3 regions of the Yersinia sp. 2541 StPb PI genome follow, and region 2 is predicted to be linked to each of the others. Evidence: predicted binding sites of a transcription regulator. Region 2 holds the regulator's gene; each other region holds the start of a gene.

Region 1 (10,823 bases), 1.3 Mb from region 2:
ACCGTTTCAGCATCTTCACTGCGGTTCAACTGAATTTGCACTTCAGCCAGTTGCAGGCCAATTTCACTGTTTTGCCCACTCAGCGCCCAGGCATCTTTCAGCAGTGGCAGTGCTTCTTGCACTTTGCCTTCGCTTAACAATTGTGCGGCTTCGGCAACTTTCAATTCTTCAGGTTTCGGCAATACCCGTTGTAATAGCTCGCGGATAACCTCTTCCGGCTGTGGTCCTTGGAAGCCATCCACCGGTTGACCGTCTTTAAACAGATAAACCGCCGGAATTGAGCGTAAACCAAACTGTGACGCCACCATCTGCTCTGCATCGCAGTCGACACGAGCCAGAATGAATTGACCGGCATACTCTGCGGCCAGTTTATCCAGCACTGGCGTCAGTTGCAGACAATGCTGGCTGCGTTCGGACCAAAAGTAGAACAGTACCGGCACGGCCATGGATTGTTCTAAGGCCTGGTGTAGGTTTGCTTCAGTAATATCAATCGTAGTAGGTGCTAGCATGAATTATTTCTCTCATCCGTTTTAACACTAGATGGGGGCAGATTATGTTGCTTCAACCCCAACTATTTTTGGATAGTCAGTTAGGCATTACCGCGCAGGACTTTATCTAACATTCGCCCCGGTAGGATGCGGCGCAATAGGGTCAATGCATGGGCCACTAATGTGACAGGATAGCGCAATTGTGGGCGCGGGCTTTCCAGTGCATGGCGTAATTTCGGTAATATAGCCTGCGGGGGCAGGGTAAATCGCTTTGCGATACCGGGATTATTGACCGGTTTATCGGCCTCGGCCTGATTGACGTTTTGTGTAAAATGGGTACTGATAGGGCCGGGTTCAATCAGACAAACATGTACACCACTGTCGTGCAGTTCCATACGTAGTGCATCAGACCACGCTTCCAACGCATATTTGCTGGCCGCATAAGCGCCGCGACCCGCGGTAGAAACCAACCCCATCACCGAACTGGTTTGAATTATACGCCCTTCGCCGTGAGGCAACATTGCTGGCAACAGCAATTGCGTGAGCTGGTGGGTGCCGAATAGATTGGTGGAAAACTGCTTTTCCAACTGCTGGCGTGAAATGGTGTGCAATGGGCCATACAGGCCGAAACCACCATTGTTAAACAGGCCGTATAGGCGCCCGCCAGTCAGTTCGATAACCTGCGCAGCAGCACGTTCCACACTGGCACTGTCATCCAAATCCAGTTCAATACCTTCCAGACCCAATTGCGTCATCTTTGCCACATCATCAGGTTTACGGCAGGCGGCCAGTACGCGATAGCCCCTGTTTTTCAAATCCTGTGCCGCAACCAGCCCGATACCGCTGGAACAACCGGTAATTAATACAGTTTTTTGCATAACTTTACCTGGTGAGTGATTCTATTTGTTTGAACAAGTGTTATTACTGCTTATTGGTCACTAATGGTTTAAGTTGTTGCGCCATCCAATCCGCGATGAAGGGTTGGGCCGCGGCGTTAGGGTGTAAGCCATCATCCTGCATCCACTGCGGTTTCACAGCAACAGCTTCCATAAAGAAAGGGACCAATGGAATGTTAAATTGCTGTGCCAGTTGTGGATACATCGCGGTGAAAGCATCAGTATAACGGCGACCATAGTTAGGCGGAATGCGGATTTGCATCAATAAAGGTTGTGCTTTTGCTTCCAATATCTGATTGATAATTTGTGTCAGATCCCGTTGAGTATCTTGTGTTGGAAAACCACGCAGACCGTCATTTGCTCCCAGTTCTATCAGCACCCAGCGCGGCTGGTGTTGTTTGAGTAGGGACGGTAGGCGGGCCAAACCTTGAGCGGCGGTGTCACCACTGATACTGGCATTGACTACCTTCGGCAGTGACGGTGTTCCCTGCCATGTTTTATCCAGCCGTGAAGGCCATGCTTCGGCAATCGGCAGGCGGTAACCGGCGCTTAAGCTATCGCCAAGAATTAACAGTGTATCGGTTGCGGCGGCACGCAAACTGAATAATCCCAACAGTAAAAGGAAGGGAAGATGCCAGCGGAAAACGTTCTTGAAGTTCATCATCTTAATAAATACGTCGGCCAGGGTGAGCAACAGCTCTCCATCCTTACCGGAGTTGAGCTGGTTGTCAAACCCGCCCAGACAATTGCGCTGATTGGTGAGTCGGGTTCCGGTAAGTCAACTTTGCTGGGGATACTGGCAGGGCTTGATGATGGCAGCAGTGGTGAGGTGAGTTTACTCGGCCAGTCTTTGACCGCCATGGATGAAGAAGGGCGCGCGCAATTACGTGCAAAAAACGTCGGCTTCGTGTTTCAGTCATTTATGTTGGTACCCACACTCAATACGTTAGAGAACGTTCAGCTTCCTGCATTGTTGCGTGGAGAGAGCGAACGCAATAGTAAGGCCCATGCGGTGGAGTTATTAGAGCAACTCGGATTGGGCAAACGGCTACATCATCTGCCCGCTCAGCTTTCTGGCGGTGAGCAGCAGCGGGTAGCACTGGCCCGAGCCTTCAGTGGGCGGCCTAAAGTGTTATTTGCCGATGAACCGACCGGTAATCTTGACCGCCATACCGGTGACAGAATTGCTGATCTGCTGTTTTCATTGAATCGGGATTATGACACCACACTGATTCTGGTTACCCATGATGTACAACTGGCGGGGCGTTGTCAGCGCCGCTTGCGGCTGCGGGACGGCAAATTGTGGGAGGAAGCATGATTTGGCGCTGGTTTTGGCGTGAGTGGCGCTCACCCTCACTGTTAATTGTCTGGCTGGCATTAACACTGGCGGTGGCTTGTGTGCTGGCGCTGGGTACCATCAGTGACCGGATGGAAAAAGGGCTGAGTCAGCAAAGCCGCGATTTTTTAGCCGGCGATCGGGTGCTGAGCGCGGCGCATCCGGTTCCTGAAACGTGGTTGCTGGAAGCTAAACGGCAAGGGTTGACCGTCAGTCGCCAGTTATCGTTTATGACCATGACTTTCGCGGGCGATCGCCCACAACTGGCTGATGTAAAAGCCACAGATTTAGCCTATCCGTTGTATGGCAAATTAGATACGTTGCCTGTTGGCGCGGTGCTGGAACCGGGTACGGTGTTGGTGGCACCAAGGCTGTTGTCGCTGCTTGGGGTTAAGGTCGGCGATATGCTGGATGTCGGTGATACTTCACTGAAAATTGTCGGTGAAGTGATTCAGGAGCCTGATTCTGGCTTTAATCCATTCCAAACCGCGCCGCGTATTTTGATCAATCTGGCTGACGTGGAAAAGACCGGCGCGATTCAGCCGGGTAGCCGTCTGACCTATCGTTATATGTTCGCCGGCCAGCCTGATGGCGTCACCCAATTTAGTGACTGGCTTACGCCACAATTGAAACCAGAGCAGCGGTTGTATGGTTTACAAGAATCAGGTGGCGCGCTGGGGAAATCGCTGCAACGGGCGCAGCAGTTCTTGCTGTTATCGGCGCTATTGACGTTACTACTTTCGATTGCTGCCGTTGCGGTGGCGATGGGCCACTATTGCCGTAGCCGCTATGATTTAGTTGCGGTACTGAAAACATTAGGTGCAGGACACCGTGCACTGCGGCGGTTGATTATCGGTCAGTGGCTGTCGGTGCTGGTGTTGGCAGGCCTGTGTGGCAGCGTGATTGGCCTCTTATTCGAGAAGGTTTTAGTTCGTTTATTGTCACCGGTATTACCGGCCGCATTGCCAGCAGCCGGTTTATGGCCATGGGTATGGTCAATGGGTTCGCTGGTATTGATTTCGCTGCTGGTGGGTGTTCGCCCCTATCGGCAACTGCTCGCGACCCAGCCGCTACGGGTTTTGCGCCGTGATGTTTCCGCGAATGTTTGGCCGCTGCGTTACTTTATTCCTGCAATGCTGGTTATCGTGATTGGCTTATTGGCATTGCTGATGGGGGGGAACGCGTTATTGTGGGCCATTATGGCTGGCATGGTGGTATTGGCGTTATTACTGGGCGTGATTGGCTGGGGCAGTCTGGTACTGTTGCGCCGCCTGACTGTTACCCGTCTATCATTGCGTCTGGCAATCAACCGTTTGCTACGTCAACCGTGGATGACATTAACGCAACTGGCGGCATTTTCATTATCCTTTATGCTGTTAGCATTGTTATTGGTACTGCGTGGGGACCTATTGGATCGTTGGCAGCAACAATTGCCGCCGGACAGCCCGAATTACTTCTTGCTGAATATGACACCGCAACAGGTGCCACAGGTAACTGAGTTTCTGACGCAACATCAGATAACGCCATCAACGTTCTATCCAATCGTGCGGGTACGGCTGTCTGAAATTAACCAGCAACTGGCCACCGAGCGGGTGCGCGAAGATGAACCCGGTGGCGAGGCGGTTAACCGTGAATTGAATCTGACCTGGCAGCAAGATTTACCGGCGCACAATATTTTGACCGCCGGTCAATGGCCACCTAAAGCCGATGAAGTGTCGATGGAACAAGGCATTGCTGACAGACTGGGGATTAAAATCGGCGATAAGCTGACATTTAGCGGTGATACACAGTCATTCGAAGCCAAAGTTAGCAGTATTCGTCAGGTGGATTGGGAAAGCCTGCGGCCAAATTTCTACTTTATCTTCCCGCCAGGTGCATTGGATAAACAGCCACAAACCTGGCTGACCAGTTTCCGCTATCAAGGAGACGGGGAGGTGCTGACACAACTGAATCGGCAGTTCCCAACACTCAGTTTGTTGGATATTGGCGCGATGCTTAAACAGGTCGGGCAGGTGTTGCAGCAGGTGAGCCGTGCACTGGAAGTGATGGTAATACTGGTGATCATCTGTGGCACTTTGTTGCTGTTAGCACAGGTTCAAGTAGGGATGCGTCAGCGACGTCAGGAGCTGGTGGTTTACCGGACACTAGGCGCAAGTAAACGCTTACTGCGAGGTACCTTGTGGTGGGAGTTTGCCTTACTGGGGTTGGTTGCCGGGCTGGCTGCTGCCATCGGAGCAGAGGCGGCACTGTGGGCATTACAGCGCTTAGTGTTTGATTTCCCGTGGCAGCCTAATTGGGTTATGTGGTGGCTATTGCCGTTGGCTGGCGCGCTATTGTTGTCACTGTGTGGCGGTTGGTTAGGTGCGCGTTTGTTACAGGGAAGGGCGCTGTTCCGCAATTATGACAGTTAGCCCACTTGGGTAACCTGGCGTTGCAGTGTGGCTGCAACGCCAATGATTTGTAGGGTAGGCCAGATGCGTTACAGCTTATCCTGCGCCCAGAACAGCGCGTTCTGGTATTCCGCTGGTAACAACGGCGCGAGTGCGGCCAGAGCAGCACATAATTGTGCGCCATCGGGATGGTTCAAATTCAGATGGCCTACTTTACGGCCTGCGCGCACTTCTTTTTCATACCAGTGCAGATGCACCAACGGCAGAGATAGCCATTCGATGTTCACTGGCGTGCCAATCAGGTTGACCATCGCTGACGGGGTGTTGACCACTGGCGTCGGTAAGGGCAGGTCCAAAATGGCGCGCAGGTGCAGTTCAAACTGGCTTATTGACGCACCATTTTGCGTCCAGTGACCGCTATTATGCACCCGTGGTGCCAGCTCATTGATCAACAGATTGTTGCCAACGATAAAGCACTCCATGGCCATTACGCCAACATAATTCAGCTCATCCATAATGGCTGACAGCATTTTTTCAGCTTGTTGCTGTAATCTGCTATCGGGCTGTGGCAAAGCCACGCTCATACGCAGGATGCCATCTTCATGCAGATTGTGGGTTAACGGGTAAAACACCGATTTGCCTTGGCTGCTGCGTGCGCCGACCAGCGAAACTTCACCGCTGAAGTTAATCCCTTGCTCAACGATGCATTCACCGTAAGCATCAGTTGGCAAGGTATCTTGATCACCGGCCCGCAACCGCCACTGACCACGTCCGTCATAGCCTCCGACCCGACGTTTGACAATGGCTAGCTCACCTAATGTTGCAAAGACCTGTGGCCATTCGCTACTACTTGCTAATAACTGCCACGGGGCGGTTGGCAGATTCAGGCTATCGAGCAATTGCTTTTGTGTCAGGCGATCGGCCAGACGCGGGAAGATATCGCGGTTAACAAAAGCCGTGTGTGTAGCGAGCTCACGGGTTAACGCCGTTTCTGGCCAGCGCTCAATCTCAGCGGTAATCACACTGTGCTGATAAGGCACGGCTTCAGGTTCCGCATCCAAGCCCACCGGATACACGGCAATACCCAGTGGTTCGCCAGCCTGACGCAGCATGCGCCCTAGCTGGCCATTACCTAATACGCAAACTGGTTTCATGCCTTCACCTGTAAGTCTGGTACCCGAGGATCTGGATTATCCAGCACTTCGTCAGTTTGGCTTTTGCGCCAATCAGCCAGACGATCGGCTAATTCGGCATCGTGCAATGCCAATATTTGCGCGGCCAGTAAGGCGGCATTGGCGGCACCAGCTTTACCGATAGCCAAGGTCCCCACTGGGATACCACGCGGCATTTGCACAATCGAATACAGGCTGTCGATACCACTCAGCGCAGCACTTTGTACCGGAACACCTAAAACAGGTACCAGCGTCTTTGCCGCAATCATACCCGGCAGATGTGCAGCACCACCGGCACCGGCAACTATCACCTGTAAGCCATTGGCTTGGGCTGACTCGGCAAAACTGAACAGCTTATCGGGGGTGCGGTGTGCGGAGACAACTTCCACATGAAATGGAACATTGAGCGTGGTGAGCACGTCAGCGGCGAACTGCATGGTGGCCCAGTCACTCTTGGACCCCATTACGATAGCGATTTTAACCCCGGCTGTATAAGCCGAATCGAGGTTAGCTCCCATGAGTGTAAAGCTCCTGTGATTGCACAAGCGTCGGCCAGAATGATTTTACTTAAATCGTGACTGGCGAAGAGGGCGTAGAGCATATCATGAGCCAAAGGCGAGGAAAACGGTTGCGTCGCGGCTTTTAGTGGGATTTATCGGTTTTTTATACCCACTCGCCAGATAAACCTGAAGGTCAAAATGGGAATTTAATCAACTCAACACTGTCTGCCGTGACGTTGACCATCGAACCCTCAACATGCCAGGCACCAAGAACCACACGATGGGCGGTTGTGGCGGGGAGTGCTACGGTGTGAACCGCTGGGCGATGCGTATGCCCGTGGATCATCCAACTGACGCCATTACGTTGGAAGCTATCAATCACCGCTTGTGGATTTACATCCATGATCAGCTCAGATTTACCGCTATTGTTCTGCTGACTTTGGTTACGCATATAAGCTGCAATGCGTAAACGAAAACGCAGAGGTAGCCACAGGAACAGTTTTTGAATCAGTGGATTATGTACTCTACGACGAAAATGCTGATAGTCGGCATCATCGGTACACAGGGTATCACCATGTAAAATAACAATTTTGCGGCCATACAGTTCGACGACTTTCTCTTCCGGCAGCAGGATCATGCCGCTTTCTTGAGCAAAGCGTTTACCGAGCAAGAAATCACGATTACCGTGGATAAAGTAGCAAGGCACACCCCGTTGTTGGAGTGATTTCAGCGCAGCGGCAACTTGCCGGTACAGTGGTTCGGGGTCATCATCGCCAATCCAGGACTCGAACAGATCACCCAGGATATATAACGCATCAGCATGAATGGCTTCACGCTGTATAAAATGCAGGAAACCGGCAGTGATTGCCGGTTCCTGAACGCTAAGATGCAAATCTGCAATAAAAAGCGTGCTCATTAAGCTGTCATTATTCGCTGATAGTGACGCTTTTGATGATCACATCTTCTTTTGGCACATCTTGATGCATGCCGCTACGGCCAGTAGCAACGTTTTTGATTTTATCAACAACGTCCAGACCTTCAGTAACTTCAGCAAATACGCAGTAACCCCAACCATCCGGGCGCTCTGAACGGAAGTTCAGGAAGTCGTTGTCAGCAACGTTAATGAAAAATTGTGCAGTAGCAGAGTGCGGATCGTTGGTACGCGCCATTGCCAGGGTGCCACGGGTGTTTTTCAGGCCGTTGTTAGCTTCGTTTTTGATAGTTGCATCAGTGGTTTTCTGGTTCATGCCTGGCTCAAAACCACCGCCTTGAATCATGAAACCGTCGATAACACGGTGGAAGATAGTGTTATCATAGAAGCCTTTACGGCAGTAGTTCAGGAAGTTTTCAACGGTAACCGGCGCTTTATCCGCGAAGGTATTGACGACGATATCGCCGTGATTAGTATGAAACGTGACCATAATAATGTTCCTGCTAGTGTAATAGTGTATTCACAAATGAGTCGTAACTCTTTAGACGGCTCTTATATCATAACTCTGAGATTGAGTCAGCACTCGAAACGCGAGCAAGATGTGCGAAAAAGTGCTGAATCAGTGGCTGATTTACCGCATAATCTGATGATATCCTTTTATCTCCTTTGTCCTTGAAGTTGTTTGCGCTCTAGCTGCAACGCCAATGACTTTGGGTATAAACCCTGCTTAGCGCAAAAACAAAAACCACGGAATGTCCCGATGCTAAAGATTTTTAATACACTGAGTCGCCAAAAAGAGGAATTCAAGCCTATTCATGCCGGTAAAATTGGTATGTACGTATGCGGGATCACCATTTATGACCTGTGTCACATTGGGCATGGGCGTACTTTTGTCGCTTTCGACGTCGTGGCGCGTTATTTGCGTTATTTAGGTTACTCTCTGACGTATGTGCGTAATGTTACCGATGTTGACGATAAAATTATCAAGCGCGCATTGGAAAACAATGAAAGCTGTGAGCAACTGACGACACGTATGCTGGCAGAAATGCATAAAGATTTCGATGCACTGAATCTTGAACGCCCTGATTTAGAGCCGCGTGCGACTCACCATATTCCTGAAATTATTGCGCTGACTGAGCGTTTGATTGCCCGTGATCACGCTTATGTCGCGTCAAATGGCGATGTGATGTTTGCTGTGGACAGTGACCCTGATTACGGTTTGCTGTCCCGTCAGGATTTGGATCAATTGCAGGCCGGTGCCCGGGTTGAAGTGGCTGATGTTAAACGCAATCCGATGGATTTTGTCTTGTGGAAAATGTCTAAACCGGGTGAACCAAGTTGGGCATCACCTTGGGGCCCGGGCCGCCCTGGCTGGCATATCGAGTGCTCGGCGATGAATGGCAAACAGTTGGGCGCACATTTTGATATTCACGGCGGTGGTTCTGATTTGATGTTCCCGCACCACGAAAATGAAATTGCGCAATCTACCTGTGCCCATGATGGTCCCTATGTGAACTACTGGATGCACTCCGGTATGGTGATGATTGACAAAGAAAAAATGTCTAAATCACTGAATAACTTCTTTACTATTCGTGATGTGCTGGCCTATTACGATGCTGAAACCGTACGTTACTTCCTGATGTCTGGCCACTATCGCAGTCAGCTTAACTACAGCGAAGAGAACCTGAAACAGGCACGTGCCTCACTAGAACGCCTGTATACCGCTCTGCGTGGTACTGATGCGAGTGCGATGCCTGCGGGTGGTGCAGAGTTTGAAGCGCGTTTCCGTGCCGCAATGGATGATGATTTCAATACTCCAGAAGCCTATTCGGTACTGTTTGATATTGCCCGTGAAGTAAACCGCCTAAAAACTGAAGATATTATGGCGGCGAATGGCTTAGCGGCAGAATTGCGTAAACTGGCCCATGTGCTGGGATTATTAGAGCAGGATCCAGAGCTGTTTTTACAAAGTGGCGCGCAGACTAATGACGACGAAGTAGCAAAAATAGAAGCGTTAATTAAGCAACGTAACGATGCCCGTAGCAGTAAAGATTGGGCGCTGGCCGATTCGGCCCGTGATCAGTTGAATGAGCTGGGTATTGTGCTGGAAGATGGCCCACAAGGGACGATATGGCGCCGTAAATAGCATGGTATTGGGTGGATAGGTGCAATTTAGCTATCTGCATCTAAAAAAATTGCGGTTCTGGTGCTGACCAGTAACCGCATTTTTTTGCCCTTATCTCGCCATGGCAGTCTTTCGCAATAACCAGCTAGAACTCGCCTTTGCTGAGGTGATTAGGCTTTAACCTGCACTTTCATGCCTTGAAACTCAACAATCTGGTCAGCCAGGATTTTGCAGCGCTTACGTGTTTCTACATTCCCGTCGACTTTCACCTGTCCATCTGCGATGGCGGCTTTCGCTGAGGCACCGCTGTCGTTCCAGCCCTGTAACTTTAATAAGTCACACAGCTCAACGTGTGGGTGTTTTTCCAAATGAAAAATGTCCATTCCTGTCCTTACAATCAATTTTCGTTGATGTCGTGATATTCCTCGCAGGCTTGCAAGGTATTTTGTATCAGTGTTGCAACGGTCATCGGCCCGACGCCACCGGGAACCGGTGTAATCCAACCCGCACGCTCAACGGCGACATCAAATTCTACATCGCCGACTACTTTACCACTTTCCAGACGGTTAATGCCTACATCAATCACGATAGCACCAGGTTTAATCCATTCACCGGGAATAAAACCGGGTTTACCCACGGCAACCACCAGCAAGTCAGCATTTTCCACATGTTGGCGCAGATTTTTGGTAAAACGATGCGTGACGGTGGTAGTGCAACCTGCTAGCAGCAGTTCAAGGCTCATCGGGCGGCCTACAATATTGGATGCACCGACCACAACTGCATTGAGGCCGTATGTCGAGATATTATAACGCTCCAGCAAAGTAACGATGCCGCGTGGGGTGCAAGGGCGCAATTTCGGTGCGCGTTGACACAGGCGGCCCACGTTATACGGGTGGAAGCCATCTACGTCTTTATCTGGGTGGATACGTTCCAGCACTTTGACATTATCAATGCCTGCAGGCAGTGGCAGTTGCACCAGAATCCC
Region 2 (10,823 bases):
CCAACCCGAACCTGAAAAAACAAGATGTTACCTATTTCAGCAAAGCATCATCCTGCGGGACTGAAACTGCGGTGTCGGTACCTTGTATGTTCTCGAATATGGCGCGCAAAAATTATGATGCCACCCTCGCCAGTCATCAGGAGGGCTTAATGGATATTCTTGCCCACGCTGGCTTGAATGTCTTATGGCGCGAAAATGACGGGGGTTGTAAAGGTGCCTGCGATCGCATCCCACATCAGGATGTTACCCAATTGCAGCTCACCACCGATTGCGAGAACGGGGTCTGTTTAGATAACGCATTACTGTATAAATTAGATAATTATATTAATGGGCTACAAGGTGACGGTGTCATTGTCTTACACCAAATGGGCAGCCACGGGCCGGCTTATTATCGCCGTTCAACCCCAGAAATTCGCCAGTTTTCCCCTACCTGTGATAGCAACCAAATTCAGGATTGCACCCCACAGGAATTGGTAAACACCTACGATAACTCTATTCTTTATACCGATGCGATGTTGGGTAACACCATTAAGTTATTGCAACAACACAATAATAACTTTAACACTGCGCTGGTCTATCTCTCTGATCACGGTGAATCATTAGGCGAAAATGGCATGTATTTGCACGGTACCCCTTATATGTTCGCCCCAAGTCAGCAGACACATATACCATTTCTAATGTGGCTATCACCTGAATATACAAAAAACTATGGCATTGACCGTCAGTGCTTATCCTCCAGCGCACAACATGATGAAATATCACAAGATAATCTGTTTCATACCTTATTGGGCATGATGAATATTCAAACCACTGAATACCAATCAGAACTAGATTTACTACAGAAATGCCGAACTCAGGGCGAAAGAATTAGTCAAAAAAGTCCGTAAAGAGTTAATACCTGATAGTGAGCTTGATGCCAGTGTTTCCCTCCGCTGGCATTTTTTTCTTGACCTAGACCGATTGGTCTATTACGCTCTGCGACATGAACAAAATACAGCACACACACATAGACACCCGTGAACATCTGTTAGCAACCGGTGAGAGCCTTAGCCTGCGTCTTGGCTTTAATGGTATGGGTCTCAGCCTGTTACTGACCACGGCAGGCATACCGAAAGGCTCGTTTTATCACTATTTCCGTTCTAAAGAAGTTTTTGGTGAAGCGATGCTACAGCGTTATTTTGATCGTTACGACGCTGAAATGGAAAGCCTGCTCACCCATTCACAAGGTGATATGCGCCACCATTTGTTGCACTATTTTGCTCAAGCTATTGCTAACTATTGTGGCAGTGAATGCCACAATGCTTGTCTGGCGGTTAAACTATCAGCAGAGGTAAGTGACTTATCCGAACCTATGCGTCATGCATTGGATATCGGCACTGCCCGTGTGATTGGTCGGTTGCAAGATGCCATTGAAGCCGGTATTGCTGAGGGCTCGCTGCGCATTACGCTCTCACCGGCGGCAACCGCTGAAACACTGTATGCCTTGTGGCTCGGCGCTTCACTGCGGGCTAAAGTGAAACGATCGGTTGCTCCGCTGACCTGTGCGCTAGAAAGTATCGAACTGATTCTACAACCAACCCCATAATCCAATGATTCTGAAGCTAACACTTTTGTTTTTCAGAATTTACCCAGTTACTAGTTGACTGGTCTATTAATATAGGACGCACCATGAAGACTGCTAAACTGTTCTCCCCTTTGAAAGTTGGCGCGCTCACATTGCCAAACCGCGTATTTATGGCTCCGCTAACGCGCTTGCGCAGCATTGAGCCAGGTGATATTCCAACTCCTCTGATGGCTGAATATTACCGTCAACGGGCCAGCGCCGGTTTGATTATTACCGAAGCCACCCAGATTTCTTTCCAGGCGAAAGGCTATGCGGGTGCTCCAGGGTTACACACTCAGGAACAGTTAAACGCCTGGAAAAAAATCACGCAGGCGGTGCATGAAGACGGTGGACATATTGCTGTACAGTTATGGCATGTTGGCCGTATCTCGCACAACAGTTTGCAGCCAGGTCAGCAAGCGCCGGTAGCACCTTCAGCCATTGCCGCGGATACCCGCACCACCGTGCGCGATGAAACGGGAGCCTGGGTACGCGTTCCCTGCTCCACCCCACGCGCCCTGGAAACAGAAGAGATCCCTGGCATCATTAATGATTTCCGTCAGGCAACAGCGAATGCCCGTGAAGCTGGCTTTGACTATATTGAATTGCATGCAGCCCACGGCTACCTGCTGCATCAATTTATGTCTCCGGCATCCAATCAACGTACCGACCAATACGGCGGTAGTATTGAAAACCGTACCCGTCTGACATTGGAAGTGGTTGATGCAACAGTAGCCGAATGGGGCGCTGAACATATTGGTATTCGTATTTCACCATTGGGGCCATTCAACGGCTTGGATAATGGCGAGGATCAGGAAGAGGCTGCGTTGTACCTCATTGACGAGTTGAACAAACGTCATATTGCTTATCTGCACATGTCGGAACCCGACTGGGCGGGTGGTAAGCCTTACTCCGACGCATTCCGTGATGCCGTCCGCGCCAAATTCAAAGGTGTGATTGTGGGTGCCGGTGCATACACGGCTGAAAAAGCTGAAGAGCTCATTGATAAAGGGTTTATTGATGCCGTCGCCTTTGGCCGTAGCTATATTTCTAACCCGGATCTGGTAACCCGCCTGCAACAACAGGCTCCGTTGAATGAACCAGATGGTGATACCTTCTATGGCGGTGGCGCAAAAGGTTATACCGACTACCCAACTCTGTGATTAGTCCGTAAATTAAATCATTGAATAACAGCCAGTTAGATTAACCCTCTGACTGGCTGTTTTGTTTATGGCTACAGGTGAGATAACACAAAAAATGGCGCAATTGCCCCCACTACGGATGATGTAATACAACCCCCGCTATCGACTTAGGTATTTAGTGATTCATTTCGAATTCTTTGGAAACAAGATAAAGCCATTGATTTTGTAAAAAATGACGAGTAGAAACAGAGGAATACTTACAGGGAGGATAAAATGGACAGCACTATTATTTCTGTTTTAACCATCAGTGGAGTAATAGCTTTAGGGGCTATGTCTCCAGGGCCGAGTTTCATCCTTGTTGCGCGAACGGCAATGTCATCCTCACTTAAAAATGGTTTAGCCGTTGCTTTAGGCATGGGCACCGGGTGTGCATTCTTTGCCTTGGTCGCTCTGCTTGGTTTGCAATCTTTGCTACTCACCGTACCTTGGCTATATATGTCACTTAAAATCGGCGGCGGTTTTTATCTCATTTATTTAGCCTTTAAAATGTTTTTCGCGCCTAAAAAAGCAATAAAATTTGAACCCGAGGTTGGCGGACAAACAAGTCTGTCTCGTTCGTTTTATATCGGGCTTATTACACAAATTAGTAATCCCAATACAGCATTGGTTTTTGGCGGCATATTTGCCGCAATCCTTACTCAGAATATCGTGGGCTGGATGTATATTGTGTTACCTGTTCTGGCATTCTTGATTGACCTCATTTGGTACGCAATCGTCGCTTGTGTCCTGTCAGCCCCGGTACCAAGAAACTATTATATGCGTTTCAAAATATATTTTGACCGTATTGGTGGTTTGGTCATGGCGCTGCTAGGCATCAAACTGATATTTCAGAAGTGACGGTACTCAACTATAAATTAACAGATTGTTTTTTAATGATATTACTTAACATGCAGATGATTAACCACAAGAACGCATAGCGGGAGAGTCGATTAAATTGATCTTCACATGATGGCAAAAAACACGATAATACCCGCAACAGCCCTCAATACGCCTACTGTGATTAATCTACGTATCCATTTAGCACCCTAGGTTAAAGAATAAATTGCTTCAACCACGAAGAGTATTATCGAAAATAAAAAAGAAAATAGGCTTACCAATAAATTAAATAAAGCTTCTGCTATCGCTACAACTAAAGAGTCCATTTAATGATTCATCCATAAGAATAGTACCCATAAAATTCCTACGACTAGCCACGGGATAATACAGATATTTTACTGAATCAGAATAGTGTACTGACATAATGTCACAAAAAAAGTCAATTTATTCCCCCCTTTCCAGGGACAATCCCGCCATAATGATAACCAAATATCAGAAGAGTCATGGTAGAGAGTGGGATGATATTACTATATGATTATGAATCAGTTTTGATTTATAATGATTTTAAGATTTTAAACTGTTGATTATAAAGAGGTATTATGAAGCGCTTACTCCATACCATGATCCGCGTTGGTGACCTGCAACGCTCTATCGATTTTTACACCAAGGTATTAGGGATGCGTTTACTGCGTACCAGCGAAAACACGGAGTATAAATACTCGCTGGCTTTCGTCGGTTATAGCGATGAAAGTGAAGGTTCAGTGATTGAGCTGACCTATAACTGGGACGTGAACAGTTACGACATGGGGACTGCATTTGGTCACCTGGCGCTGGGCGTGGATGATGTTGCCGCTACCTGCGATCAAATTCGTCAGGCGGGTGGGAATGTGACCCGTGAAGCCGGCCCGGTAAAAGGCGGTAATACTATTATTGCTTTTGTCGAAGATCCCGACGGTTACAAAATCGAGTTAATCGAGAATAAGAGCGCCGGACACGGCCTTGGCAACTGATTAGCGCAAAGGCACCTAAGGTGCCTTTTTTCTCATCGCGATATCCCCCTGCATCCCGCGCTAAAATTTGACATAATGCGCGCTGAATTCGATGAAGATAAGAAACTGATGGCAGATAAAAGTGATCTTAACGCCCTAAGTGGCCGTTTTCGTGGGTATTACCCCGTTGTAATTGATGTGGAAACCGCCGGTTTTAATGCGCAAACCGATGCATTATTAGAAATTGCTGCCGTGACCTTGCAGATGAACAAGGATGGTTGGTTATTACCCGATGAAACGCTGCATTTCCATGTAGAACCATTTGAGGGTGCCAATCTGCAACCAGAAGCACTGGCATTTAATGGCATTGACCCAACCAACCCTTTGCGTGGTGCTGTGAGTGAATACGATGCTTTGCACGCCATCTTTAAAGCCGTGCGTAAAGGGCTGAAAGATCAAGGTTGTAACCGAGCTATTATCGTGGCACACAACGCCAATTTTGATCACAGCTTCGTGATGGCTGCTGCTGAACGCGCCAGTTTGAAACGTAACCCGTTCCACCCATTTGCAACCTTTGATACTGCGGCGCTCAGTGGGCTGGTGCTGGGGCAAACTGTGCTGGCGAAAGCCTGCCTGACGGCAGGTATTCCGTTTGATAGTAGTCAGGCGCACTCCGCATTGTATGACACCATGCAAACGGCAAAATTATTCTGTGAACTGGTCAACCGCTGGAAAAAACTGGGTGGCTGGCCTATACCGGCGGGGGAATCCGAATAGCGCAGTGTTCACGAAATAAGATTGTTCATGAGAGAAGACGCAACAATTTTACGTTCAAAAAAGGTGGCCCAAAGGCCACCTTTTTATTTTTGTCACAGAAAACACACATGCCCTATTCTGCGGCAGGCTTTTCTTCTTGTGCACGGTATTTGTCAGCGGTTTCTTTCAACAACTGTTGTAGTTCGCCACGCTGATACATTTCCATCAAAATGTCGCAACCGCCGACCAATTCACCATCAACCCACAATTGTGGGAAGGTTGGCCAGTTAGCATATTTTGGCAGTTCCGCACGAATATCCGGGTTTTGCAGGATATCAACATAAGCAAAGCGTTCGCCACAGGCAGACAGCGCCTGCACAGCCTGAGCCGAGAAACCGCAGTTTGGCAGCTTAGGTGAACCCTTCATATAAAGCAGGATTGGGTTTTCTGCTATCTGGCGCTGGATTTTATCAATCGTCGTCATTTCTTGCTTCCTCAAGCCATATAGTGGCTACAATACTTAGAACCTATCCATTAGGGCTGTTTTATTATTGCGTCCGGCCTATTGTAGCGACTGTTACCACTGGAATAAAACGCCATCTTTTGCAGGGGCTTTACTCCGTGGACGAATGGTTATATTGTCAGCTACAAATATGTGCATTTAGAATAACATTTTTGATCCCATCACTTCACTATTATCTTCTTTATGGGATTCCCCCTGCGGTTTCAAGTAGGAAAGAGATAACTCGTTGACGTATGGTTGATTTAAGTCCATTAGACGTGTGAAAAAGCGACAATATCTAAGCCATTAATGTTTTCTCACAATATCGATTAAGATCCTGTCGCTCTCTGCTTTTTTATATCGTGAGTTTCGGCAATACTGTGACTCTTCATATTCATCTCAGGGCAAGGTTGGTAGCGTTATTATGCGTTTAATATTTACGCTGTTTGTGCTGCTGTTTACCCAGCTATTTTTAAATCTGGCGCATGCGTCGCCGCAGGCTCATGTGTCTGCTGAGCAGAAGAAAGGACAGGTCAGCCAGGCCAGCCCTGATGATCGTAAAAAACGTAAAGCAGATAAAAGTACCAAAAAAGTAAAAGTAGCCAGCAATAAAACCCCTACCAGCAAAGTGACTACCAATAAAACAGCAACCAGCAGCGATAAAAAGAAAATTGCCGTCGGCACGACTAAAACCATTAAAAAGAAAACGCAGGAAGTCAGTAAAATCGCTACAAAAAAAACCAGCAATACGAAAAAAACCAATATTAAAACTGCAGCCAATAAAAAAGTGACTGCAGGTAAAAAAACAGAAAGAGTCGCTTATGGCCGACACAGAAATAAAACCCAAGGCAAAGCGGCTACCGAATTAGTCGCCAATAGTAAAATCAAGCTCAGTCCAGCGCATAAAAAACGCTATCAACACGCCAAACAGACCGCGATGAGCAAACTGATGAAGCAAGTCGGTAAACCTTATCGTTGGGGTGGCACCTCTCCTAATACCGGATTTGATTGCAGCGGGCTTATCTATTACGCCTATAAAGACGTGATCAGAATAAAAATGCCGCGTACCGCGAACGAGATGTATCACTTGCGTGACGCCGCCCCCGTCAAACGTGCTGAGCTGGAGAGCGGGGATTTAGTGTTCTTCAATATTGCCAACCGTGGCGTCGCCGACCATGTAGGCGTCTATCTGGGTAACGGTAAGTTCATTCAGTCCCCACGCACTGGTGAAGAAATTCGTATCAGTATGCTGGACAATGACTACTGGCAGGATCATTACGTTGGCGCACGCCGTGTGGTCACACCGAAAACCATCCGCTAAGACTTCAGTTTGCACCCGGTTGTCCTACCGGGTGCTGATGGCACAATAACGCCCCTGCACTTGTTATCCCCATGGCATAACGGTGATACAATCACCCATCAAACAGTATGGTTATATCTGTCATTCCTGTTGAAAGTTGTTAAGATTAATACCCACAACAAAAATACAACAATTAAGCTTTAACCGCTCTTCGCCACCTCACTGCCCGTGGCAATTGATGTGATTTGAGGAGCAAACACCCTGAGCAACCCCGAAAGGAGAGAGCGATGTCTTTTGAATTACCGGCATTACCCTATGCGCAAAATGCGCTAGAGCCCCACATCTCAGCTGAAACGCTGGAATACCACTACGGCAAGCATCACAACACCTATGTGGTTAATCTCAATAACTTGATTAAAGACACTGAGTTTGCGGGTAAGACGCTGGAAGAGATTGTAAAAACCGCTAATGGCGGGATCTTTAATAATGCGGCCCAAGTCTGGAACCACACCTTCTACTGGCACTGCCTGTCACCTAACGGCGGCGGCGAACCTACGGGCAAAGTTGCCGATGCCATTAATCAATCATTTGGTTCTTTTGCTGAATTTAAAGCACAATTTACTGATGCGGCAGTAAAAAACTTTGGTGCGGGCTGGACCTGGCTGGTTAAAAAAGCAGATGGCACACTGGCGATTGTCAGTACGTCTAATGCAGCAACTCCACTGACCACCAACGATAAACCAGTGTTAACCGTAGATGTGTGGGAACATGCTTACTATATTGATTACCGCAATGCGCGGCCAAAATACCTGGAAAACTTCTGGGCACTGGTTAACTGGTCTTTCGTTGAGAAAAATTTAGCCTGATACGGCAAGAAGAGTGACAACCCATCGTCGCATTACGCGTAAAAATAATTAAGGGCGGGATTAACCCGCCCTACTTATCACTTCACACCGGCAAGCGGTTTAATTAATTCATTACCGCCACGAAGCTAAAGACAATAATCATCGCCAGCGCACCAACAGTCGTAATCAGCGACATTTTCAGATTGGTATCCATAAAAACTCCTTAGCCGGTTAGTTTGTAGTAGGGAAAAGGCACATAGTTAGTGTGTTAAATTATTTTCCCACAGTTCAGAAAAAAAATCTTGTGCTCATTACGCACTTTATAACTTTGATTACCCCTTTCACTTTTCCTCCAGATCAGCCAAAATTCGCAGTTCATAACTGCATACCGACTAATAACGTCCAATAAATACTCTCAGACAATCAGCTGATTTAACTTCCCAGCCTAATATCGTGTTTTTGTCTGAGCGGTTTTCGGGTTATGCAGGCAAACGATTAACATAATACTTACCCTACTGTAACCGGTAAGCTTAGGAGTCATTCTTTTTATGGCAACGATTAAAGATGTGGCCAAACACGCGGGTGTGTCCACCACCACCGTTTCGCACGTTATCAACAAAACTCGTTTCGTCGCCGAGAATACCAAGGCTGCGGTGTGGGCTGCCATTAAAGAACTGCATTATTCACCCAGCGCTGTAGCCCGCAGTTTGAAAGTTAATCACACTAAATCAATTGGTTTACTGGCAACATCCAGCGAAGCGCCCTATTTTGCCGAAGTGATCGAAGCGGTCGAAAATAGTTGTTATAGCAAAGGTTATACCCTGATTTTATGTAATTCTCATAATAATCTGGACAAGCAAAAAGCTTATCTGGCGATGTTGGCACAAAAACGTGTCGATGGGTTGCTGGTGATGTGTTCAGAATATCCTGAGCAGCTACTCGGGATGTTGGAAGAATATCGCAATATCCCAATGGTCGTCATGGATTGGGGAACCGCACGGGGTGATTTTACTGACTCGATTATTGATAACGCTTTTGAAGGCGGCTATTTGGCGGGCCGTTACCTGATTGAGCGCGGTCATCGTGACATTGGGGCTATCCCCGGCCAGTTAGCCCGTAATACCGGTGGTGGCCGCCACCAGGGCTTCCTGAAAGCACTGGAAGAAGCAAATATTACCCTGCGTGATGAGTGGGTGGTCCAAGGGGATTTTGAACCGGAATCCGGTTATAAAGCGATGCATCAAATCCTGACACAAAAACATCGCCCAACGGCGGTGTTCTGTGGCGGCGATATTATGGCCATGGGCGCGATATGTGCTGCTGATGAGTTGGGCCTACGGGTACCACAAGATATTTCGGTGATCGGGTATGATAATGTGCGTAATGCGCGCTATTTCTCGCCGGCGCTAACCACTATTCACCAGCCCAAAGAGCGCTTGGGCGAAACGGCCTTTGCCATGTTACTTGACCGTATTGTCAGCAAACGTGAAGATTCGCAGACCATTGAGGTACACCCTAAACTGATTGAGCGCCGTTCTGTCGCTGATGGCCCGTTCCTCGATTATCGCCGTTAATCCTCTCCTGCCGGTAGTGTTTAGCTCTACCGGCGGCTAATCTTGCCTCATTAATCCTCAGTCATTGATTGATAACTCACTGTCATCTTTCAACCATTCGGTATTAAGTGTGACACTGTCACCTAGATATTCCAGCAGCCAGGCCAATGCTGGTGAATGGTTGTTCTGCTCCCAGGTCAAGCAACATGGACTATCGGGCAACGGTTCAGCCAGCGTCAGTGCCGCTAGCTTCCCTTGCTCAATCAACGGCGATACCATATGTGCCGGCACCATCCCGATGCACAATCCTGCACACAGGCAATCGATTCCCGTTGCCCAGTCCGGGGCGACCAATCGCTGCTGGTTTGCTAAAGTCCAGGTGTCACGTTTAGGTAAATTACGGGCGGTATCTTCCAGGCAAAGTGAGGGATAAGGCCGTAACTGATTATCGCTAAGTGGCTCGGTTAATTGGGCTAAAGGATGATCGACACTCACCACACAATGCCAGCTTAAAAAGCCCATATCGCGAAAGATGAACCGCCCACCGACCGGGATCGCGCGGGTCGCACCAATGGCCATTTCCGCCTGCCCATCCACCAGCGCATCCCACACACCGTTGAATACTTCATAGCGTACCCGCAGTTCAATATCAGGAAAATGTCGGTAAAAATCCAACACTAAACGGCGACTACGCTGTGGTTTAACAATTTTATCTATTACTATATTTAACTGCCCACGCCAACCATTCGCCACCTGTTGACACTGACGGCGTGTGTCATTCATTTTTTTGATAACATCTCGCGCATCTTTAATAAAAACCACGCCAGCTTCGGTTAATTCCACATCGCGATGACGTCGTTCAAACAACGGAACGGCCAACCACTCTTCCAACTGGCGCACCGTATAACTAATCGCAGACGGTACGCGGTGCAATTCTTGAGCAGCAGCACTGAAACTCCCAGTACGGGCTACTGCGTCCACCACATCCAGTGAATATTCAGACCACATAGTTTTTCACCTTTTTACATCACCAATTTGCTATCAAATTTTTTAATAGCATGGTGCAAATATTACCGTTTCACAACAGAATATCGCAGCGGATAGAATGCCCTCCGCAATTAATTTTCTATAACAGAAGTTTTGCCTGCAAAAATTATAATTTAGCCAACGTCATTGGAGCCGCTGCTAACACCTCTGCGGTTTCAAAGACCAAGGATATAAAGAGAAATAAAGAATGAAAACGTCGTCTGGTTTTAT
Region 3 (10,823 bases), 910 kb from region 2:
AGGTAAAATATAAATTTTTATTTCATCGCAGCCAAAATAAAAAGCCCCCGAAAGTTCGGAGGCTTAATTAATGTCAGAACACTATCTTATCGACGAGTGATAGTATTTATTCCCACTCAATGGTAGCTGGTGGCTTGCCACTGATATCGTAAACTACACGGGAAATACCATTCACTTCATTGATAATGCGGTTTGAAACGCGGCCCAAGAAGTCGTATGGAAGATGCGCCCAATGTGCGGTCATAAAATCGATGGTTTCTACTGCGCGCAGTGAAACCACCCAATCGTATTTACGCCCATCGCCCATCACACCAACAGAACGCACTGGCAGGAATACGGTAAAGGCTTGGCTCACTTTATTGTACAGATCAGCTTTATGCAGCTCTTCGATAAAGATGGCATCAGCGCGGCGCAGCAAGTCACAATACTCTTTTTTTACTTCGCCCAGAACACGTACACCCAAACCTGGACCTGGGAATGGATGGCGATATAGCATGTCGTACGGCAGACCTAATTCCAGACCAATTTTGCGTACTTCATCTTTAAACAGCTCTTTCAGTGGCTCAACCAGCCCCAGTTTCATCTCTTTCGGCAAACCGCCCACATTGTGGTGAGATTTAATTACGTGTGCTTTACCAGTAGCAGACGCTGCTGATTCAATCACATCAGGGTAGATGGTGCCTTGTGCCAACCACTTCACTTGATCTTGCTTACACGCTTCTTCATCAAACAGTTCGACAAACACGCGACCAATGATTTTACGCTTCGCTTCAGGTTCATCGACACCAGCCAGCGCTGCAAGGAAACGATTTTCGGCGGCAACATGAACAATATTCAGGCCGAATTTATCACCGAACATTTCCAGCACTTGGTCGGCTTCATTCAACCGTAGCAGCCCGTTATCGACAAACACACAAGTCAGGCGGTCACCAATAGCGCGATGCAGCAGCATTGCCGTCACAGAGGAGTCAACACCACCGGACAGGCCAAGAATCACATGGTCTTCACCAATTTGCTCACGCAGACGAACAATGGCGTCTTCGATAATGGTGGCCGGGGTCCATAAGGCTTCGCAGCCGCAGATATCCAACACAAAGCGCTCTAACAGGCGTTGGCCTTGTTTGGTATGTGTGACTTCTGGATGGAACTGCACGCCATAAAAACGCTTCTCTTCGTTGGCCATAATGGCAAACGGGCAGGTATCGGTGCTGGCAACCGTCACAAAATCAGCAGGGATGGCAGTGACTTTGTCACCATGGCTCATCCATACATCCAATATTGCTTCGTTGGCTGGATTGATAGCATCTTTGATATCGCGGATCAGTGCGCTGTCAGTTTTGATTTCCACCTGCGCATAACCGAACTCGCGCTGATTTGAACCTTCAACTTTGCCCCCCAGTTGCATCGCCATAGTCTGCATGCCGTAGCACACACCTAATACCGGGACACCCGCAGTGAACACGTAATCAGGCGCGCGTGGGCTGTCGTGCTCAGTAGTGCTTTCAGGACCGCCAGAAAGAATGATGCCGCTTGGATTAAATTCGCGGATCTGAGCTTCGGTTACGTCCCACGCCCATAGTTCACAATAGACACCGATTTCACGAACGCGTCGCGCCACCAGTTGGGTGTATTGCGAGCCGAAATCAAGAATAAGGATGCGATGCTTATGGATATTTTTTGTCATGTGCGGCGTATTCCACAGAGAAATAATAAAATTAAATAGTTACCATAATTATTTATGAATCATTCCAGTCGGCGAAGCCAAAAAGTTAGTTACCGCCCGCAGCACAGCATACGCAGTTGACACTAAGTCAATGAGCAATGCGAGCCGAGAACGATGACCAAATTCGCCGGTTTAAGCCCCTGGAATTAGCCCATGCGATAGTTAGGGGATTCTTTAGTGATAGTCACATCATGCACATGGCTTTCTTGAATCCCTGCACCACTGATGCGCACAAACTCAGCTTTGGTACGCAATTCATTGATAGTGGCACAACCGGTAAGCCCCATGCAGGAGCGCAAGCCCCCCATTTGCTGATGTACAATCTCTTTCAACAAACCTTTGTATGCGACACGACCTTCAATACCTTCCGGTACCAGTTTATCGGCAGCATTGTCAGTTTGGAAGTAACGGTCAGAAGAGCCTTTGGACATCGCGCCCAGTGAGCCCATACCACGGTAAGATTTGAATGAACGGCCCTGATAGAGTTCGATTTCGCCCGGAGACTCTTCAGTCCCTGCCAGCATAGACCCCACCATGACACAGGAAGCACCCGCGGCAATGGCTTTAGAAATATCGCCAGAGAAACGGATACCGCCATCGGCAATCACCGGAATACCGGTACCTTCCAGTGCTTCGACTGCATCAGCAATCGCCGTGATCTGTGGCACACCTACACCAGTCACAATACGGGTGGTGCAGATTGAACCTGGACCAATCCCTACTTTTACGGCACTTACACCGGCATCAGCCAAGGCTTTTGCACCCGCGCCCGTCGCAACGTTACCGCCAACGATTTGCAGGTTAGGATATTTGGCACGGGTTTCACGGATTCGTTGCAGAACACCTTCAGAGTGACCATGGGATGAGTCAATCAGTAAAACATCAACACCCGCGGTGACCAGCGCGTCGATACGCTCTTCATTGCCAGCACCGGCACCCACAGCAGCCCCAACACGCAGACGGCCATGCTCGTCCTTACAGGCGTTAGGCTTGCGCTCTGCCTTCTGGAAGTCTTTTACAGTAATCATGCCGCGCAGATGGAAGCTATCATCAACAACCAATGCTTTCTCGACACGTTTTTCATGCATTTTTTGCAAGACAATTTCACGAGCTTCGCCTTCCTTGACGGTAACCAGACGCTCTTTCGGTGTCATCACCGCCGTCACGGGTTGGTCTAAGTCAGTCACAAAACGCACATCACGGCCAGTGATAATGCCAACCAGCTCATAATCTTCGGTTACCACCGGGTAACCTGCAAAACCGTTACGGGCAGTCAATTCTTTCACTTGGCGCAGGGTGGTGGTTGGGGTAACAGTCTGCGGCTCGGTAACAACGCCACTTTCGTGTTTTTTCACGCGGCTGACTTCTTCAGCCTGGCGCTCAATGGACATATTTTTGTGAATGAAACCTAAACCGCCCTCTTGTGCCAGCGCAATGGCCAGACGAGCTTCGGTAACGGTATCCATGGCTGCGGACAGCATAGGGATATTTAGGCGGATAGTTGCGGTCAGTTGAGTGCCAAGTTCGGCCGTATTAGGCAAAACTGTGGAGTGGGCTGGAACCAGGAGAACGTCGTCAAATGTCAGAGCTTCTTTCTTGATACGTAGCATGGGCAATATCTCACCAAGGTGGATGTGAAAAGATAAAATATTGCCGTGGCATTATACAGAGCGTAATCGGTTGCCTCCAGCACTTTCTCATAATTTTTCTTGCCAACCGGTCTGAGGTAGGTAATATCGATCAATTAAGTGCTTGTTTTAAAATTTGATCCAGGTCACATGTCACAATCTTCCGCATCAACAATTTTTACTGTTAGCCGTCTTAATCAGACGGTGCGACAACTGCTGGAAATGGAAATGGGCCAGATTTGGCTCACGGCCGAGATATCCAATTTCTCCCAACCGTCATCCGGTCACTGGTATTTCACCCTAAAAGACGCCCAAGCGCAGGTGCGTTGCGCGATGTTTCGCAACACTAACCGCCGTACTACGTTTCGCCCACAAAATGGTCAACAAGTGTTGGTTAGGGCATCGATTACCCTGTACGAGCCGCGTGGCGATTATCAGTTAATTGCGGAAAGCATGCAGCCTGCCGGTGACGGATTGCTGCAACAACAGTTTGATCAACTCAAGCAACAACTGGCGACAGAAGGGCTATTTGATCAGCATCATAAACAACCGTTGCCAAGTCCTGCCAGGCAAGTTGGCGTCATCACCTCTGCCAGTGGTGCGGCGCTGCATGATGTTCTACAGGTTTTGCAACGCCGTGACCCATCATTGCCAGTAATTATTTACCCAACAGCAGTGCAAGGCGTTGATGCTCCATTGCAGATAGTCCGTGCCATTCAGTTAGCTAACCTACGTGCCGAGTGCGATATATTAATCGTCGGGCGCGGCGGCGGGTCGCTGGAAGACCTGTGGAGTTTTAACGACGAACGGGTCGCCCGCGCTATTTTCAATAGCCACATCCCAATAGTCAGTGCAGTCGGCCATGAAACCGACATCACTATTGCTGATTTTGTTGCTGACTTGCGGGCGCCAACACCGTCTGCTGCCGCAGAATTAGTGAGCCGTAACCAGATTGAGCTGGTCAGGCAAATTCAAGGACAGCAGCAGCGGATGGAAATGGCGATGGATTATTATCTGGCACAGCGCGGCCAGCAATTCACCCGCCTTGAACACCGTTTACAGCAACAACACCCACATTTGCGACTGGCACGTCAGCAGACCCTGTTATTAAAGCTGCAACGCCGTCTGGAAGAGAGCGCGCAAAACCAAATCCGCTGGTTAAGCCGGCGCACCGAAAGGCTCCAGCAGCGCCTCGCGCAAGTGCAACCGCAAGGGCAAATTCACCGTTACAGCCAACAAGTACAGCAGCAGGAATACCGTTTGCGCCAGGCATTAGAGCGCCAGCTTAATGGTTACCGGCAGCGTTTTGGTATCGCCTGCTCGCAGTTAGAGGCCGTCAGCCCATTAGCAACCTTGGCCCGTGGCTACAGTGTCACGCAGACTCCGGCTGGGGTAGTGCTGAAAACCACTAAGCAGGTGCAGGCTGGTGATAAGCTGACCACCCGATTGCAGGACGGTTGGGTAGAAAGTGAAATCACCCAAATCAATGTGGCGAAGAAGGCTCGTCAACGGAAAGCGGCAAAAGAGTAACGCCGCCTGGCTCAATTGCTGCCAGTCAAATCGTCGGCAAGTAACTAAAGTGAACGCGGCTTTTCGAAATGAGTCCGTGACCGTGCTGGCAGAAATAATCAATCGCGCCACACGCCTTCAGTACCTGCAACGGTTTGACGCAATCAGGGCACTCCGCCTGTTGCTGATAGTTGCCATGGCAATTAGAGCAATGAAAGTGGCCACTTACTTCGGTCATCAGTTTTTGGCAAACCGGGCATAATGCATCCATCGACTTCTCCTTAAAAACTACATCACCCCGAGCGATCGTAGGAAGTAAATCCCCAGCGCGGTGGTAAAGAATGAACCGACCGTGGTGATGGCAATGATATTCGCTGCCAGGGTGGCATTGCCTCCCATGGCGCGGGTCATAACATAACTGCCAGCCGCCGTTGGGGTGGCAGAGAACAGAAATATAATCCCTAATGTCGCCCCACGAAAGCCCATCAACAAGCCACCAACGGTCATCAATATTGGCACCACAAATAATTTAGCTGTTGAAGATAACGCTGCCACATTGGAAGAACGGAACATCGCGTGCCAGTCGAGGCTCGCTCCGGTGCACAACAGAGCCAATGGTAATGCCAAAGCAGAGATATAACTCCCCGTCTGGACAATCACCTGAGGAAGAGGTAATTGCGTTTGTGCGTAGAGTAAACCGCACAGTAGCCCAATTATCAGCGGATTAGTCACAATACTGCGTAACAGTGCCAATTTACTGATTTTGCCGCCCTGCCCAGCTTGCAGACTGCGAGTCAGGGTGATCACCGACAGCATATTAAATAAAATCACTGTCACCGTCAGATACATCGAGCCGAGTGCCACCCCTTCGGCACCATATGCCGTCATGGCAAAAGCCAACCCCACGATAGCGGTATTGGCTCTGAACCCTCCCTGCACGAATACACCACGCTCTTTTGGGTCTTTTACCAACCACTTGGCGGCGACTTCCAACAGCAAGAAGGTCACCAACGTACCAATAGCGCCATAAACAACCAAGGGTAGGTTATCCAATAAGCTGACATGATTGGTCGCGACACTAAAAAACAGCAGACAAGGGAGGGCGAGATTGAAGACCAGCTTGGTGGCACCATCGCAGAAACGATCATCCATCAAGCCAAAGCGCCGTAACAGCACACCGAGTAACATCATCAGCAAGTTAGGCATCGTAACACTAAATGCAAAACTCCAGGTTTCCCAAGACATGACTGACTTTCAACTCCCTTTGTTTACGGTTAAGCGGCCAAAGCTGCGTTTTACTGACGGCGGTCGTTAAATGTGCAAAAAGCGCGGAATGCCCGCGCTTTGCTGTTACTACTTACCTTTTTTCAGGTGCGACATCAAACGTTTACGTTTACGCATCTGATTTGGTGTTAATGGATTGCGCTTACCCGCGAATGGGTTTTCGCCCTCTTTAAACTGTATGCGAATTGGCGTACCCATTACTTTTAGTGAACGACGGAAGTAATTCATTAGGTAGCGTTTATACGAATCCGACAGGTCAGTAACCTGGTTGCCGTGGATTACGACAATCGGCGGGTTGTAACCCCCAGCATGGGCATACTTCAATTTGACGCGACGGCCACGCACCAAAGGAGGCTGATGGTCTTCTTCGGCCATCTGCATAATGCGGGTCAGTAAGGAAGTGCCCACACGTTTGGTTGAGCAGTCATAGGCTTCTTGAATAGATTCAAACAGATTACCCACGCCACTGCCATGTAAGGCTGAGATAAAGTGAATCCGCGCAAAATCGACAAAGCCAAGACGCAGATCCAGCATATCTTTAACCTGCGCACGCGCTTCTTCTGTCATGCCATCCCATTTGTTCACCGCAATAACAAGTGAGCGCCCACTATTGAGAATAAAGCCCAACAGCGACAGGTCCTGATCCGAAATACCATCACGAGCATCAATAACCAACAGTACAACATTGGAATCTTCGATTGCCTGCAAGGTTTTAATTACTGAGAATTTTTCCACCGTTTCGGTGATTTTGCCGCGTTTACGCACACCCGCAGTATCAATCAGGATATATTCACGCTCATCGCGGGTCATAGGAATATAAATGCTGTCACGCGTGGTGCCCGGCATATCATAAACCACCACCCGATCTTCACCGAGAATGCGGTTGGTTAGTGTGGACTTACCTACATTAGGACGCCCGACAATTGCCAGTTTGATTGGCAGAGTCCGTGGATCAAAATCATCTTCTGCGTCATCTTCAGGAACAGCGTCGTCCTCAGCTTCCTGTGCGGCCCAATAAGCCGCATTCGCTTCTTCATCGGTCAATTCAACTTCAGACTCTACGGCATCCATATAAGGTGCCATAACATCTTCAATCAACTGAGTCACACCACGACCATGGGACGCCGCGATAGCATGAACTTCACCTAAGCCCAATGAATAGAAATCTGCTGTAGCAGTATCTGGATCAATACCATCAGTTTTGTTGGCAACCAGGAAAGTCGCTTTTTCACGACTGCGCAGATGCTGGGCAATCCCCTGATCCGCAGGCATCAAGCCTGCGCGGGCATCAACCATAAACAGGACAATATCGGCCTCTTCAATCGCCAATAACGATTGACCTGCCATCTTGGTTTCTACGCCATCTTCTGTGCCATCAATACCTCCGGTATCGATAACAATAAACTCATGCCCCTCGACCTCGGCACGACCATATTTACGGTCACGCGTTAGCCCGGGAAAGTCCGCAACTAACGCATCACGGGTGTGCGTTAAACGGTTAAATAGAGTGGATTTACCCACATTCGGGCGCCCGACCAGCGCGATGACAGGTATCATTGTTGAAGCCTCATTACTTAATTTTCAAATCATTACAGCGCTGTACCAAACCTGCAACAGCGCAGTTTTTAGAAGACAAACGGCCCCTGAATCTCAGGAGCCGCTTAAAACCCTGCGTTTTGAACGTTGCTGCGATATTAGCGGCATTCACTAACCCGAATAACTGACGGTATCAGTTCATTAGGGTTCATTCGTTTGCTGCCTTGCTGCAACACCAATAACTTTGGGTATTGACCTATTATTGGCCTGTTAAACAGGCACTAAATCAGGATTAACGGGTGAACGCGTATACCGTGCCGCCTCTCGCCTGAACCAGCAACTTATCGCTGGCAACCACTGGCGCACTCAGGAAGCCGGAGCTGTCTACGCTCTGCTGAGCTACAAAACGGCCATCATCGGTATTCACCCAGTGCAGATAACCTTCGGCATCACCTACAACCAGATACCCATTATACATCACAGGAGCTGTCAAGTTACGATGTAATAAATCGCTTTGACTCCAAAGGGTTATACCGCCATCTGTTTTCAGCGCAACAATTCGGTCATTTTGATCGACCAGATAAATGCGACCCGCGTCGACAATGATGTCATTCACTGATCCCATTTCACGCTTCCACAGGATCTGGCCGGAACGCAGATCTAATGCAGTCAAGTTACCATTGTATGCCAAAGCATAAACCACACCATCAACAACCACAGGCGTGGTATCAACGTCGTTCAGGCGGTCAATTTCAGTGGTACCTGTCACTTGGGAAATACGCTGTTGCCAGATCAACTGGCCCTGTTCCATCATTACCGCACTGACGCGGCCATTGTCACCACCGACAATCGCTGCACCGAATGCGACTGCTGGTGCAGATTCACCGCGCAGAGACAGCGCTGGTGTATCGAGGTTTAATGTCCACTTAATCGCACCGTCTGATTCATTCAGTGCTTGCAGCATGCCATTTGATGTATGGATCAGTACCACCCCATCGCTGACAACCGGACGAGATAATGCTTCACCCGCCACCACGGTCTGCCATGCAACCTGACCATCATCGGAATTAAGCGCATAAACTACCGCTTTCTCGCTGCCGACATACACATGGGCACCTGATGCAGTGACGCCACCAGATAACATTGCAGAACGGTTGCTGGAAAGGAAGTTGGTTTTTTCAGACAAATCGGTTTGCCAGATTTGCTTACCGCTGTCGGCGTCCATGGCTTTCACCAAGCCTTTACGGTCGGCGGCAAAGACAGTCGTCCCCTGCCAGGCTGGGCGCAAATGGGAGTAATAATCACCGACACCACCACCTACTGAGGTACTCCACACTTTAGTTGGTGTGAATTGATTCTCAATTTTTGGCAGTGGTGACATGGTAACCACATCTTCTTCACTGTTAAACAGTGAACAACCGCTCAATAGGGCAACAGATACCAGTCCTACTAAGAGTGTTTTACGCAATTGCATGGGAATACCCCTTAGCTGGACAAATTATTCAATTTCATGCGCAGCAAAGCTTGCAGCGCCTGAGAAGCATTTGATTCGACGCCTTTGCTGTAAGCAGCTCGCGCACCTGCGGTATCACCTTTACTCAATAGCGCATCGCCACGGACATCCTGAGCCATCGCAGTCCAACCATCACCCTGCACCGCATCCAGCGTTTTCAATGCGTCGTCTGGTTTCTTCAATTGCAATTGCAGACGTGCAAGACGCAAATTAATCAGTGACAACAGATTTTCATCTTTGGTCTGACCCAGCGCCTGAGTGAGTTGTTGCGCCGCTTTATCAAACTCATTTAGCTCAACAAAGTGATGAGCCAGCTCTAACCCGGCCAGTACGCCGTAGTTATTGCTATTGCCCTGAACAAATTTTTCAGCAAGAGCAACACCATCAGCACTGTTAGCTGACAAAGCATCACTGGCTTGCTGATAGGCAGAGGAGGCTTCCGTCAAGACAGTGTTCTGATGACTCTGCCAGTAACGCCAACCCACTAATGCACCAATCCCGAGCACCACACCCACGGCCAGCGCTTTACCATTCTCACTAAAGAAACGGCGCACTGCATCAACCTGGTCATTTTCAGTGGTATAGACTTCCACGGTGTCTCTCTCCTTAACCCAACATCAAAGCCAGACGCGCAGCAACATCCGCTTGCGCCAGCGTTTCTTGTTCACCATTTCGCAAATCTTTTACGACCACTTGCTGTGCTGCTACTTCGCTTTCGCCAAGCATTAATGCAACACGGGCACCCCACTTATCAGCGCGGGTAAATTGCTTTTTGACATTACCACCGCCGTAATTGGTCATTAATTTCAGCGTTGGCATGGCATCACGCAGGTTCTCAGCAAGTAGCATTGCAGCACTTTGCGTATCCTGACCAGACGAAATGACATAAACATCTACTGTCGCTGGTACCTGGAAGTCAGCATTTACGGCCTGCACTAACAGAACCAAACGCTCAAGGCCCATGGCAAAACCAACCGCAGGCGTTGCACGCCCACCGAGTTGTTCAACCAAACCGTCGTAACGCCCACCGGCACACACAGTGCCCTGGGCGCCCAAGCTATTGGTGACCCACTCAAATACCGTACGGTTATAATAATCTAAACCACGAACTAAACGCTCATTGACGGTATATGGGATGCTGGCCTGGTCTAAAAGTTCACACAGACCTGCAAAATGTTGTTTTGACTCTTCATCCAGATATTCAGATAGCTTAGGCGCATCATTTAGCAGCAATTGAACATCGGGATTTTTGGAGTCCAGCACTCTCAGCGGATTACTGTACATCCGGCGCTTACAATCTTCGTCCAGTACCTCAACGTGTTGCTCGAGGAAAGTCACCAGCGCTTCACGGTAATCAGCACGCGCATCCAATGATCCAATGGAGTTCAGTTCAAGTTGCACATGCTCTGAGATACCTAAAGCACGCCACCACCGGGCAGTCAGCAAAATTAATTCGGCATCAATATCCGGCCCTTGCAGACCGAAAACTTCCGCACCCAACTGATGGAATTGACGATAGCGGCCTTTCTGTGGGCGCTCATAGCGGAACATCGGACCGATGTACCACAGACGCTGTTCCTGATTGTACAGCAGACCATGTTCAATACCTGCACGTACACACCCTGCGGTT

What was found. The regulator PurR, encoded in region 2, represses purine synthesis genes. The targets are predictions, from matches to a motif close to CANGCAAACGTTTGCNTG.
Region 1: purE (5-(carboxyamino)imidazole ribonucleotide mutase) is a predicted target of PurR. The motif match lies at 6,900-6,917, and genes of this name have one in related genera.
Region 3: guaB (IMP dehydrogenase) is a predicted target of PurR. The motif match lies at 3,393-3,410, and genes of this name have one in related genera.

What each region holds. Positions count from the first base shown of each region.
Region 1 is NZ_JAZGQB010000001.1:3,451,971-3,462,793, reverse strand. Features, by position in the region: gene V1953_RS15650 (co-chaperone YbbN) at 1-509, opposite strand, end outside; gene V1953_RS15645 (SDR family oxidoreductase) at 590-1,366, opposite strand; gene tesA (multifunctional acyl-CoA thioesterase I/protease I/lysophospholipase L1) at 1,410-2,045, opposite strand; gene ybbA (putative ABC transporter ATP-binding protein YbbA) at 2,016-2,702, shown strand; gene ybbP (putative ABC transporter permease subunit YbbP) at 2,699-5,131, shown strand; gene purK (5-(carboxyamino)imidazole ribonucleotide synthase) at 5,200-6,264, opposite strand; gene purE (5-(carboxyamino)imidazole ribonucleotide mutase) at 6,261-6,800, opposite strand; gene V1953_RS15615 (UDP-2,3-diacylglucosamine diphosphatase) at 6,976-7,698, opposite strand; gene ppiB (peptidylprolyl isomerase B) at 7,709-8,203, opposite strand; gene cysS (cysteine--tRNA ligase) at 8,474-9,859, shown strand; gene ybcJ (ribosome-associated protein YbcJ) at 10,009-10,221, opposite strand; gene folD (bifunctional methylenetetrahydrofolate dehydrogenase/methenyltetrahydrofolate cyclohydrolase FolD) at 10,236-10,823, opposite strand, start outside.
Region 2 is NZ_JAZGQB010000001.1:2,129,609-2,140,431, reverse strand. Features, by position in the region: gene eptA (phosphoethanolamine transferase EptA) at 1-887, shown strand, start outside; gene V1953_RS09505 (TetR/AcrR family transcriptional regulator) at 983-1,585, shown strand; gene V1953_RS09500 (alkene reductase) at 1,669-2,766, shown strand; gene V1953_RS09495 (LysE family translocator) at 3,019-3,642, shown strand; gene gloA (lactoylglutathione lyase) at 4,221-4,631, shown strand; gene rnt (ribonuclease T) at 4,707-5,387, shown strand; gene V1953_RS09480 (Grx4 family monothiol glutaredoxin) at 5,500-5,850, opposite strand; gene V1953_RS09475 (C40 family peptidase) at 6,293-7,189, shown strand; gene sodB (superoxide dismutase [Fe]) at 7,456-8,034, shown strand; gene cydH (cytochrome bd-I oxidase subunit CydH) at 8,138-8,227, opposite strand; gene purR (HTH-type transcriptional repressor PurR) at 8,562-9,587, shown strand; gene punR (DNA-binding transcriptional activator PunR) at 9,645-10,574, opposite strand; gene punC (purine nucleoside transporter PunC) at 10,801-10,823, shown strand, end outside.
Region 3 is NZ_JAZGQB010000001.1:1,222,119-1,232,941, reverse strand. Features, by position in the region: gene guaA (glutamine-hydrolyzing GMP synthase) at 107-1,684, opposite strand; gene guaB (IMP dehydrogenase) at 1,870-3,333, opposite strand; gene xseA (exodeoxyribonuclease VII large subunit) at 3,502-4,881, shown strand; gene V1953_RS05410 (zinc ribbon domain-containing protein) at 4,907-5,131, opposite strand; gene V1953_RS05405 (AEC family transporter) at 5,149-6,105, opposite strand; gene der (ribosome biogenesis GTPase Der) at 6,214-7,701, opposite strand; gene bamB (outer membrane protein assembly factor BamB) at 7,973-9,154, opposite strand; gene V1953_RS05390 (YfgM family protein) at 9,166-9,786, opposite strand; gene hisS (histidine--tRNA ligase) at 9,800-10,823, opposite strand, start outside.